Regions from separate parts of the Streptomyces sp. NPDC006610 genome, predicted to be linked through region 2. Evidence: predicted binding sites of a transcription regulator. Region 2 holds the regulator's gene; each other region holds the start of a gene.
What was found. The regulator HrcA, encoded in region 2, represses chaperone genes, less so after heat shock. The targets are predictions, from matches to a motif close to TTNGCACTCNGNNNNNCNGAGTGCNAA.
Positions count from the first base shown of each region.

Region 1: the regulator HrcA is predicted to act here: its motif matches at 1,469-1,495, upstream of groES (co-chaperone GroES).
Region 3: the regulator HrcA is predicted to act here: its motif matches at 1,921-1,947, upstream of groL (chaperonin GroEL).

Region 1 is NZ_JBEXOP010000004.1:112,620-115,892, reverse strand. It holds gene ABZY13_RS04900 (polysaccharide deacetylase family protein) at 1-676, shown strand, start outside; gene ABZY13_RS04895 (polysaccharide deacetylase family protein) at 673-1,374, shown strand; gene groES (co-chaperone GroES) at 1,642-1,950, shown strand; gene groL (chaperonin GroEL) at 2,078-3,273, shown strand, end outside.
Region 2 is NZ_JBEXOP010000005.1:188,843-192,115, forward strand. It holds gene dnaJ (molecular chaperone DnaJ) at 191-1,327, opposite strand; gene hrcA (heat-inducible transcriptional repressor HrcA) at 1,328-2,344, opposite strand; gene ABZY13_RS06440 (MBL fold metallo-hydrolase) at 2,507-3,238, shown strand; gene ABZY13_RS06445 (DUF3097 domain-containing protein) at 3,270-3,273, shown strand, end outside.
Region 3 is NZ_JBEXOP010000012.1:63,148-66,420, reverse strand. It holds gene groL (chaperonin GroEL) at 135-1,757, opposite strand; gene ABZY13_RS12470 (cold-shock protein) at 2,273-2,476, opposite strand; gene ABZY13_RS12465 (ubiquitin-like small modifier protein 1) at 2,885-3,160, opposite strand; gene thrC (threonine synthase) at 3,228-3,273, opposite strand, start outside.

The DNA of each region.
Region 1 (3,273 bases), on a different contig from region 2:
CCCCCTGCGCGCCCCCGCGCCCCCGGCCAGGAAGCCGCTGATCAGGACCCGCGAGGGCTTCGAGGTCGACGACCACCGCGAGCTGAACCTGCCGCCGGTCTTCACCACCGTCCCCACCGACCGCAAGGTCGTCTTCCTCACCATCGACGACGGCGCGGAGAAGGACCCCGAGTTCCTGCGCATGATGCGCGAACTGCGCGTCCCCTACAGCGCCTTCCTCAGCGACTACCTGGTCAAGGAGGACTACGGCTACTTCAAGCGGATGCAGTCCGGCGGCGTCGCCCTGCACAACCACACCCTGCGCCACCCCTACCTGCCCGGACTGTCGTACGCCGAGCAGAAGCGCGAGATCTGCGGCATGCAGGACGTCATCGAGAAGCGCTACGGCAAGCGCCCCGCCCTCTTCCGCCCGCCCTTCGGCAACTACAACCGGGACACCCTGCGCGCCGCCAAGTCCTGCGGCATCACCCACGTCCCCCTCTGGAACGAGGAGGTCTTCGCCGACCGCTGGGACTACCGCGAATGGGACCGCCGGCTGCGCCCGGGCGACATCGTCCTCAGCCACTTCCGGGGCCGCGACGACTGGAAGGGCACCATGCCCGACATGATCCGCCGCTTCCTCGACAAGGTCACGGCCGAGGGCTACGCGGTGGGCCGCCTGGAGGACTACCTGTGAGCCACCGCCGGCGGGCGGCCGTGCTGCTCCTGGCCCTCCTGTGCGGCTGCACCCAGCCCGTCGCCCCCGACGGCCGCCCCGCGCGCGGCGACCACCCGGCGGGCCACCGGCGCCTGCCCCCGGTGGTCGACCACGTCCCCACCCGCGATCCGGTCGTCTTCCTGACCTACGACGACGGCGCGGAGAAGGACCCCCGCTTCGTCGCCATGGTCCGCGAACTGCGGCTGCCCGTCAGCATGTTCCTCACGGACAGCGTCGTGGGCCCGGGCTACGCCCACTTCGCCCGCCTGCGCGCGGTCGGCGCGACCCTCCAGAACCACACCCTCGACCACACCGCCCTGCGCGGCCTGCCCTACGCCGGCCAGCGCGCCGAGATCTGCGGCCAGCAACGCAAACTCCGCGCCCGCTTCGGCGTCCGACCGCACCTCTTCCGCCCGCCGCACGGCGCCTACGACCGCACCACCCTGCGCGCGGCGGCCGACTGCGGCATCACGGCGGTCGTCCTGTGGCGCGCCACGATGCCGTCCGACACCCTGGCCTTCCGCTCCGCCCCGGCCCGCCTCCGCCCCGGCGACGTCGTCACCCTCCCGTCGGCGGACGCCGCGTCCCCGCCCCTGCACGAACGCACCAGATCGCTTCTGCGCGAGATCCGGAGGGCGGGGCTGAGGGTGGCCCGCCTGGAGGACTACGTGAGGTGACACCGAAGGCGGCCTCCGGGTCGACGCGAGCGCGAACGCAGGGCGCCCGGGAAGCCGTCGGTCGCCCGGGAACCCCGCGACGCGCCGCACGGCATTGGCACTCCGCTTGACCGAGTGCTAACCGCAGTCATAGTCTCAGGTCTGGCACTCCCCCCAGGAGAGTGCCAACAACGCGACGGGCAGGTCCGGCACCCGCGACGACGGATCGACCTGGTCGCCACCTCAGACAGTTAACCCCGTGAGATCTCCGAAGGGGGAGGTCGGATCGTGACGACCGCCAGCTCCAAGGTTGCCATCAAGCCGCTCGAGGACCGCATTGTGGTCCAGCCGCTGGACGCCGAGCAGACCACGGCCTCTGGCCTGGTCATTCCGGACACCGCCAAGGAGAAGCCCCAGGAGGGCGTCGTCCTGGCCGTGGGCCCGGGCCGCTTCGAGGACGGCAACCGCCTTCCGCTCGACGTCTCCGTCGGCGACGTCGTGCTCTACAGCAAGTACGGCGGCACCGAGGTGAAGTACAACGGCGAGGAGTACCTCGTCCTCTCGGCCCGCGACGTGCTCGCGATCATCGAGAAGTAGTTCACCCGGCACCACCCGAGGCACCTTTGCTTCCAGCTGCGCCCCTGGCCCCCCGCGACCCATAAGAAGCCGGGCGCCCGGGGCGCAGTTTCTTTACCCCTGACTTTCCGAGAGGGCTCCCGCTGCCATGGCGAAGATCCTGAAGTTCGACGAGGACGCCCGTCGCGCCCTCGAGCGCGGCGTCAACAAGCTCGCCGACACGGTGAAGGTGACGATCGGCCCCAAGGGCCGCAACGTCGTCATCGACAAGAAGTTCGGCGCTCCCACCATCACCAACGACGGTGTCACGATCGCCCGCGAGGTCGAGATCGAGGACCCGTACGAGAACCTCGGCGCCCAGCTCGTCAAGGAGGTGGCGACCAAGACCAACGACATCGCGGGCGACGGCACCACCACCGCCACGGTCCTGGCCCAGGCGCTGGTCCGCGAGGGCCTGAAGAACGTCGCCGCGGGCGCCTCCCCGGCCGCCCTGAAGAAGGGCATCGACGCCGCCGTCAAGGCGGTCTCGGACGACCTGCTCGCCTCGGCCCGCCCGATCGACGAGAAGTCCGACATCGCCGCCGTGGCCGCGCTGTCCGCCCAGGACCAGCAGGTCGGCGAGCTGATCGCCGAGGCGATGGACAAGGTCGGCAAGGACGGCGTCATCACCGTCGAGGAGTCCAACACCTTCGGTCTGGAGCTGGACTTCACCGAGGGCATGGCCTTCGACAAGGGCTACCTGTCGCCGTACTTCGTGACGGACCAGGAGCGCATGGAGGCCGTCCTCGACGAGCCGTACATCCTCATCCACCAGGGCAAGATCTCCGCCATCGCGGACCTCCTGCCGCTGCTGGAGAAGATCATCCAGACGAACGCCTCCAAGCCGCTGCTGATCATCGCCGAGGACGTCGAGGGCGAGGCCCTCTCCACCCTCGTGGTGAACAAGATCCGCGGCACCTTCAACGCCACCGCCGTCAAGGCCCCCGGCTTCGGCGACCGCCGCAAGGCGATGCTGCAGGACATGGCGGTCCTCACCGGCGCCACGGTCATCTCCGAGGAGGTCGGCCTCAAGCTCGACCAGGTCGGTCTGGACGTGCTCGGCACCGCCCGCCGCGTCACCGTCACCAAGGACGACACCACGATCGTCGACGGCGCCGGCAAGTCCGAGGACGTGCAGGGCCGCGTCGCGCAGATCAAGGCCGAGATCGAGAACACCGACTCCGACTGGGACCGCGAGAAGCTCCAGGAGCGCCTCGCGAAGCTGGCCGGCGGCGTGTGCGTGATCAAGGTCGGCGCCGCCACCGAGGTGGAGCTGAAGGAGAAGAAGCACCGTCTGGAGGACGC
Region 2 (3,273 bases):
GGCCACCGTCACGCGGCCCGCGGCCGGTGGGCGGCCGGTGGGTTCACCGCCCGTCGAACGCATCCTTCAGCCGAGGGAAAAGCCCTTGTCGCCCCGGCCGACCGTGCCCACCCGGGGGACGGCCCCCGGACCCCCGGCAGCCCCGCCCCCCCAGCCGGCCGACGCTGCCCGACGACCGCCGCCGACCCCGTCACCGCCCGTTGAACGCATCCTTCAGCCGAGAGAAAAGCCCTTGTTGCCCCGGCTGAAACTGGCCCTGCGGGCGTTCCTCACCCCGCAGTTTGGCCAGTTCGCGCAGGAGGCGCTCCTGGTCCGGGTCGAGTTTGTTGGGGGTCTGCACCTCGACGTGGACGATCAGGTCGCCCCGGCCGCCGCCGCGCAGATGGGTGACGCCGCGGCCGTGCAGCGGGATCGACTGGCCGGACTGGGTGCCGGGCCGGATGTCGACCTCCTCCATGCCGTCCAGCGTCTCCAGCGGCACCTTGGTGCCGAGGGCCGCCGCCGTCATGGGGATCGTGACCGTGCAGTGCAGGTCGTCGCCGCGCCGCTGGAAGGTCGGGTGCGGCAGCTCGTGGATCTCGACGTACAGGTCGCCGGCCGGGCCGCCGCCGGGGCCGACCTCGCCCTCGCCCGCGAGCTGGATCCGGGTGCCGTTGTCGACGCCGGCCGGGATCTTCACGGTCAGCGTGCGGCGGGAGCGGACGCGTCCGTCGCCGGCGCACTCCGGGCACGGGTTCGGCACGACGGTGCCGAAGCCCTGGCACTGCGGGCACGGCCGGGAGGTCATGACCTGACCCAGGAACGAGCGCGTGACCTGGGAGACCTCGCCCCGGCCCCGGCACATGTCGCACGTCTGCGCCGCGGTCCCGGGCGCCGCGCCCTCGCCGCTGCAGGTGGCGCACACGACGGCCGTGTCGACCTGGAGGTCCTTGGTGGTGCCGAAGGCGGCCTCGTCCAGCTCCACCTCGATCCGGATCATCGCGTCCTGGCCCCGGCGGGTGCGCGAGCGCGGCCCGCGCTGCGACGCCGTGCCGAAGAACGCGTCCATGATGTCCGAGAAGTTCCCGAAGCCGCCCGCGCCGAAGCCGCCCGCTCCGGCGCCGCCGCCCTGCGAGAGGGGGTCGCCGCCGAGGTCGTAGACCTGCTTCTTCTGCGGGTCCGAGAGCACCTCGTAGGCGGCGTTGATCTCCTTGAACCGCTCCTGCGTCTTCGGATCGGGGTTGACGTCAGGGTGCAGCTCGCGCGCGAGCCTGCGGAAGGCCTTCTTGATCTCTTCCTGCGACGCGTCGCGGCGCACGCCGAGAACGGCGTAATAGTCCGTGGCCACTTACGACTCCGCCAGGATCTGTCCGACGTACCGTGCCACCGCTCGTACCGCTCCCATCGTTCCCGGGTAATCCATGCGGGTCGGTCCGACCACGCCGAGCTTGGCGACTGCCTCGCCGCCCGAACCGTAGCCCACCGACACCACCGACGTGGAGGTGAGTCCCTCGTGGGCGTTCTCGTGCCCGATGCGCACGGTCATGCCCGAATCCTTCGCCTCGCCAAGCAACTTGAGGAGGACGACCTGCTCCTCCAGCGCCTCCAGCACGGGCCGGATGGTGAGGGGGAAGTCATGTCCGAAGCGGGTGAGATTGGCGGTGCCGCCGATCATCAGCCGCTCCTCGGTCCGCTCCACCAGCGTCTCCAGCAGGGTGGAGAGCACCGTCTGGACCGTGCCGCGGTCCTCCTTCTCGAAGGCCTCCGGCAGATCCTGCACCAGCTGCGGCACGTCCGTGAACCGGCGCCCCGCGACGCGGCTGTTCAGCCGCGCCCGCAGGTCCGCCAGGGACGCCTCGCCGAACGGCGCCGGGCAGTCGATCACCCGCTGCTCGACCCGGCCGGTGTCCGTGATCAGCACCAGCATCACACGCGCGGGCGCCAGCGACAGCAGCTCGACATGGCGCACCGTCGACCGCGTGAGCGACGGGTACTGCACCACCGCGACCTGCCGGGTGAGCTGCGCCAGCAGCCGCACCGTGCGCGCCACCACGTCGTCGAGGTCGACGGCGCCGTCGAGGAAGTTCTGGATCGCGCGCCGCTCGGGCGCGGTCAGCGGCTTGACCTCGGCCAGCTTGTCGACGAAGAGGCGGTAGCCCTTGTCCGTGGGGATGCGCCCGGCGCTGGTGTGCGGCTGCGCGATGTACCCCTCGTCCTCCAGGGCCGCCATGTCGTTGCGGACGGTGGCCGGGGAGACGCCGAGGCTGTGCCGTTCGGTGAGGGCCTTGGAGCCGACCGGCTCCTCGGTTCCGACGTAGTCCTGGACGATGGCGCGCAGGACCTGCAGCCTTCGTTCACTGAGCATTCGCGCACACCTCCAGCGGTTCGCCCCTTGACGCTCCCCCTGGCACTCTGCGCACGCGAGTGCCAGCCTTACCCGGCCCAGTGTACGGCTGCCGGGTACGCCCCGGGCAAGGCCGGTCCCGCCGGGGTCGTGCCGTCGGGGACGTGAGGCTAGCGTCGCCGTATGACGGTGACTTGGGAAGAGGCGGGGTGGGAGCGGGTGGCGGCCGGGGTCGGCCGGCGGCGTCTGCCCGGGTGGGACTGCACGGCCGGGCTGGTGCTCGGGAAGGGCGCCGCGCTGCTGATCGACGCGGGGTCGGGGCTCGCGGAGGGGGCGATGCTGGGCGCGCGGGCGCGGGAGGTCGCCGGCCACCGTGTGACCCATCTCGCGCTGACCCACCCGCACTTCGACCATGTCTTCGGGGCGGCGGCGGTCGCGGGCGCGCAGGTGTACGGCGCGGTGGGCGTGGACGCGGCGCTCACCTCGCCCCGCGGGCGGGAGGAGCTGCGGGCGGACGCCGTGCGCAACGGCCTGGACGCGGAGACGGCCCGGGAGGCGGCGGACGGTCTGACCGCGCCGGCCCATCTGGTCAGCGGCGAGTGGACGCTGGACCTGGGCCCCGGCCGCCAGGTGCTGCTGGCGAACGTCGGCCCCGGGCACACCGCCCACGATCTGGCGGTGCTGGTGCCGGGCGACCCGGAGGTCGTCTTCTGCGGCGACCTGGTCGAGGAGTCCGGCGAGCCGCAGGCCGGCCCGGACGCGGTGCCGTCGCGCTGGCCGGCCGCGCTGGACCGGCTGCTGGACCTCGGGGGCGAGGACGCGGTGTACGTGCCCGGTCACGGGGCGCCGGTGGACGCGGCGTTCGTCCGGCGCCAGCGGGACGCCCTGGCGGCGCGTTTCGGCGTGTCGCCGTGACGGCCGCGGGGGTTCTCCTATCGTCGTTCGAATGC
Region 3 (3,273 bases), on a different contig from region 2:
TCCCGTTCCCGGGAGCCGGAGAAGGCAGACGGACCCGCACCTGGCCGCCGCGGAAACGCGCGTGGGCGGCACCCCCCCGTCGTACGGGGAGTGCCGCCCACGGCACGGAAGGACGGTACCGATCCTCGGAAGGATCAGAAGTCCATGTCACCGCCCGGCATGCCGCCGCCGGCCGGCGCGGCGGCCTTCTCCGGCTTGTCGGCGATGACGGCCTCGGTGGTGAGGAACAGCGCGGCGATGGAGGCGGCGTTCTGCAGCGCGGAACGGGTCACCTTCGCCGGGTCGATGATGCCTTCGGCGACCAGGTCGACGTACTCACCGGTCGCGGCGTTCAGGCCGTGGCCCGGGGTGAGGTTGCGGACCTTCTCCACCACGACGCCGCCCTCGAGGCCGGCGTTGACGGCGATCTGCTTCAGCGGGGCCTCGAGCGCCAGCTTGACGGCGGCGGCACCGGTGGCCTCGTCGCCCTCGAGCTCCAGCTTCTCGAACACCTGGGAGGCCTGGAGCAGGGCCACGCCACCACCGGCGACGATGCCCTCCTCGACGGCCGCCTTGGCGTTGCGCACGGCGTCCTCGATGCGGTGCTTGCGCTCCTTGAGCTCCACCTCGGTGGCGGCGCCGGCCTTGATGACCGCGACACCGCCGGCGAGCTTCGCCAGGCGCTCCTGCAGCTTCTCGCGGTCGTAGTCCGAGTCGCTGTTCTCGATCTCGGCGCGGATCTGGTTCACGCGGCCCTGGACCTGCTCCGCGGAGCCGGCGCCGTCCACGATGGTGGTCTCGTCCTTGGTGATGACGACCTTGCGGGCGCGGCCCAGGAGGTCCAGGGTCGCGTTCTCCAGCTTGAGGCCGACCTCCTCGGAGATGACCTCGCCGCCCGTGAGGATGGCGATGTCGCCGAGCATGGCCTTGCGGCGGTCGCCGAAGCCCGGGGCCTTGACGGCGACGGACTTGAAGGTGCCGCGGATCTTGTTGACGACCAGGGTCGACAGGGCCTCGCCCTCGACGTCCTCGGCGATGATCAGCAGCGGCTTGCCCGACTGCATGACCTTCTCCAGGAGCGGGAGCAGGTCCTTGACGTTGGAGATCTTGGAGTTGGCGATGAGGATGTAGGGGTCCTCGAGCGAGGCCTCCATCCGCTCCATGTCGGTGGCGAAGTACGCCGAGATGTAGCCCTTGTCGAAGCGCATGCCCTCGGTGAGCTCGAGCTCCAGACCGAAGGTCTGCGACTCCTCGACCGTGATGACGCCTTCCTTGCCGACCTTGTCCATCGCCTCGGCGATCAGCTCGCCGATCTGGGTGTCGGCGGCGGAGATGGAGGCCGTGGAGGCGATCTGCTCCTTGGTCTCGACCTCCTTGGCCTGGTCGAGCAGGGCGGCGGAGACGGCCTCGACGGCCTTCTCGATGCCGCGCTTCAGGGCCATCGGGTTGGCGCCGGCCGCGACGTTGCGCAGACCCTCGCGCACCAGGGCCTGGGCCAGCACGGTCGCCGTGGTCGTACCGTCGCCGGCGACGTCGTCCGTCTTCTTGGCGACTTCCTTGACCAGCTCGGCGCCGATCTTCTCGTACGGGTCCTCGAGCTCGATCTCCTTGGCGATGGAGACACCATCGTTGGTGATCGTGGGGGCGCCCCACTTCTTCTCGAGGACGACGTTGCGGCCCTTGGGGCCGAGCGTCACCTTCACGGCGTCCGCGAGCTGGTTCATGCCGCGCTCGAGGCCGCGCCGCGCCTCCTCGTCGAACGCGATGATCTTGGCCATGTGAAGTGGTCCCTCCAGGACTGGGGGTGATTCCTTCGGACCGCGCCCGCGCCCGCGACGGACGGCTCGCCGGCCCCGTGGTTCCTTGCCCCACCTGGCCCGCGGGCCTCACCGACCCGGTCCTTCTTTGTCACTCTCACCTTCAGAGTGCTAACGCCAATGATTAGCACTCGGGTGTGGTGAGTGCAAGCGCCTCCCGGCATCCGGCCACCCGGAGGCGTGGGTCCGGACAGCCGGAAGCGCGGGTCCCGACCGCCGGAAGCGGCGGATCCGCGGACGGCCGAAGGCGACGGACCCGGAGGCCGGAGGCGGACCCGGAGGCCGGAGGCGCGGGCCCGGACAGCCAGAGGCGCGGGCCCGGACGGCCAGAGGCGTGGGGCCGGACGGCCGGAGGCGGACCCGGAGGCGGGCCCGGACGGCCGGGGACGCGGGCCCGGACAGCCGAAGGGCCCGCACCCCTGGGGATGCGGGCCCTTCGGAGAAAGACCTTCGCCTGCGGTGGTCGGTCGCGCGTTTCAGGCAGTGACGCGGACCATGTCGGCCTGCGGGCCCTTCTGACCCTGCGAGATCTCGAACTCGACTCGCTGGCCCTCTTCGAGGGTCCGGTACCCGTCCATCTGGATCGCGCTGTAGTGGACGAAGACGTCCGCACCACCGTCGACCGCGATGAAGCCGTACCCCTTCTCCGCGTTGAACCACTTGACGGTGCCCTGAGCCATGCCTAACTCCCCTATTACTGGCCCTTGCACAGATCCACACTTCGCGGACCCGGGTCAGATCTCACCCCCCAATGGCTGGGGGCGTGCGCCGGAACGCGTCGACCGCGGCCGAATGTATCTGTCCAACTGCCGTCTGCAACAGGTCAGTCGGACGAGAAATCTGGGCGCGAGCGGTCGGGAATTTACGGAAAATCCGCCAGACTTCAGGGCAAGCCGGACCGCGGAAAAGGCCAGGATGGCCGAAAAGGATCGCACACTTTGGCTACTTCTCGACGGAAGCGCAGCGTTCCACATATGCGCCCGGCAAGGTGAAAGGGGGCGCGTTCCCCAACTCTACCGTGCTCAATCACATTGAATGGCCCCCTCCGCTTCTCTTGGGGAGGGGGCCATTCAACGGACGTCCGGTGTTCAGCCGCCGGCGACGGCGGGGATGATCGACACGCCCGCGCCGTCCGGGGTGGCGGTGTCCAGACCCTGTTCAAAACGGACGTCGTCGTCGTTGACGTACACGTTGACGAAGCGGCGCAGCTTGCCCTGGTCGTCCAGGACGCGGGCGGCGATGCCCGTGTGGTTCTTCTCCAGGTCGGCGATGACCTCGCCGAGGGTGGCCCCCTCGGCGGCGACCTCGGCCTTCCCGCCCGTGTAGGTGCGCAGGATGGTGGGGATGCGGACGGTGACGCTCATGGCTCGGTGACCTCCGGTCGGGGTGGCTGGCGTACGCGGATGCGGAAGGGGGCGGCGGACCGGCGGATCAGGCGAGGCCGGCCGCGCGGAACGACTCCAGGCTCGGCCGGATG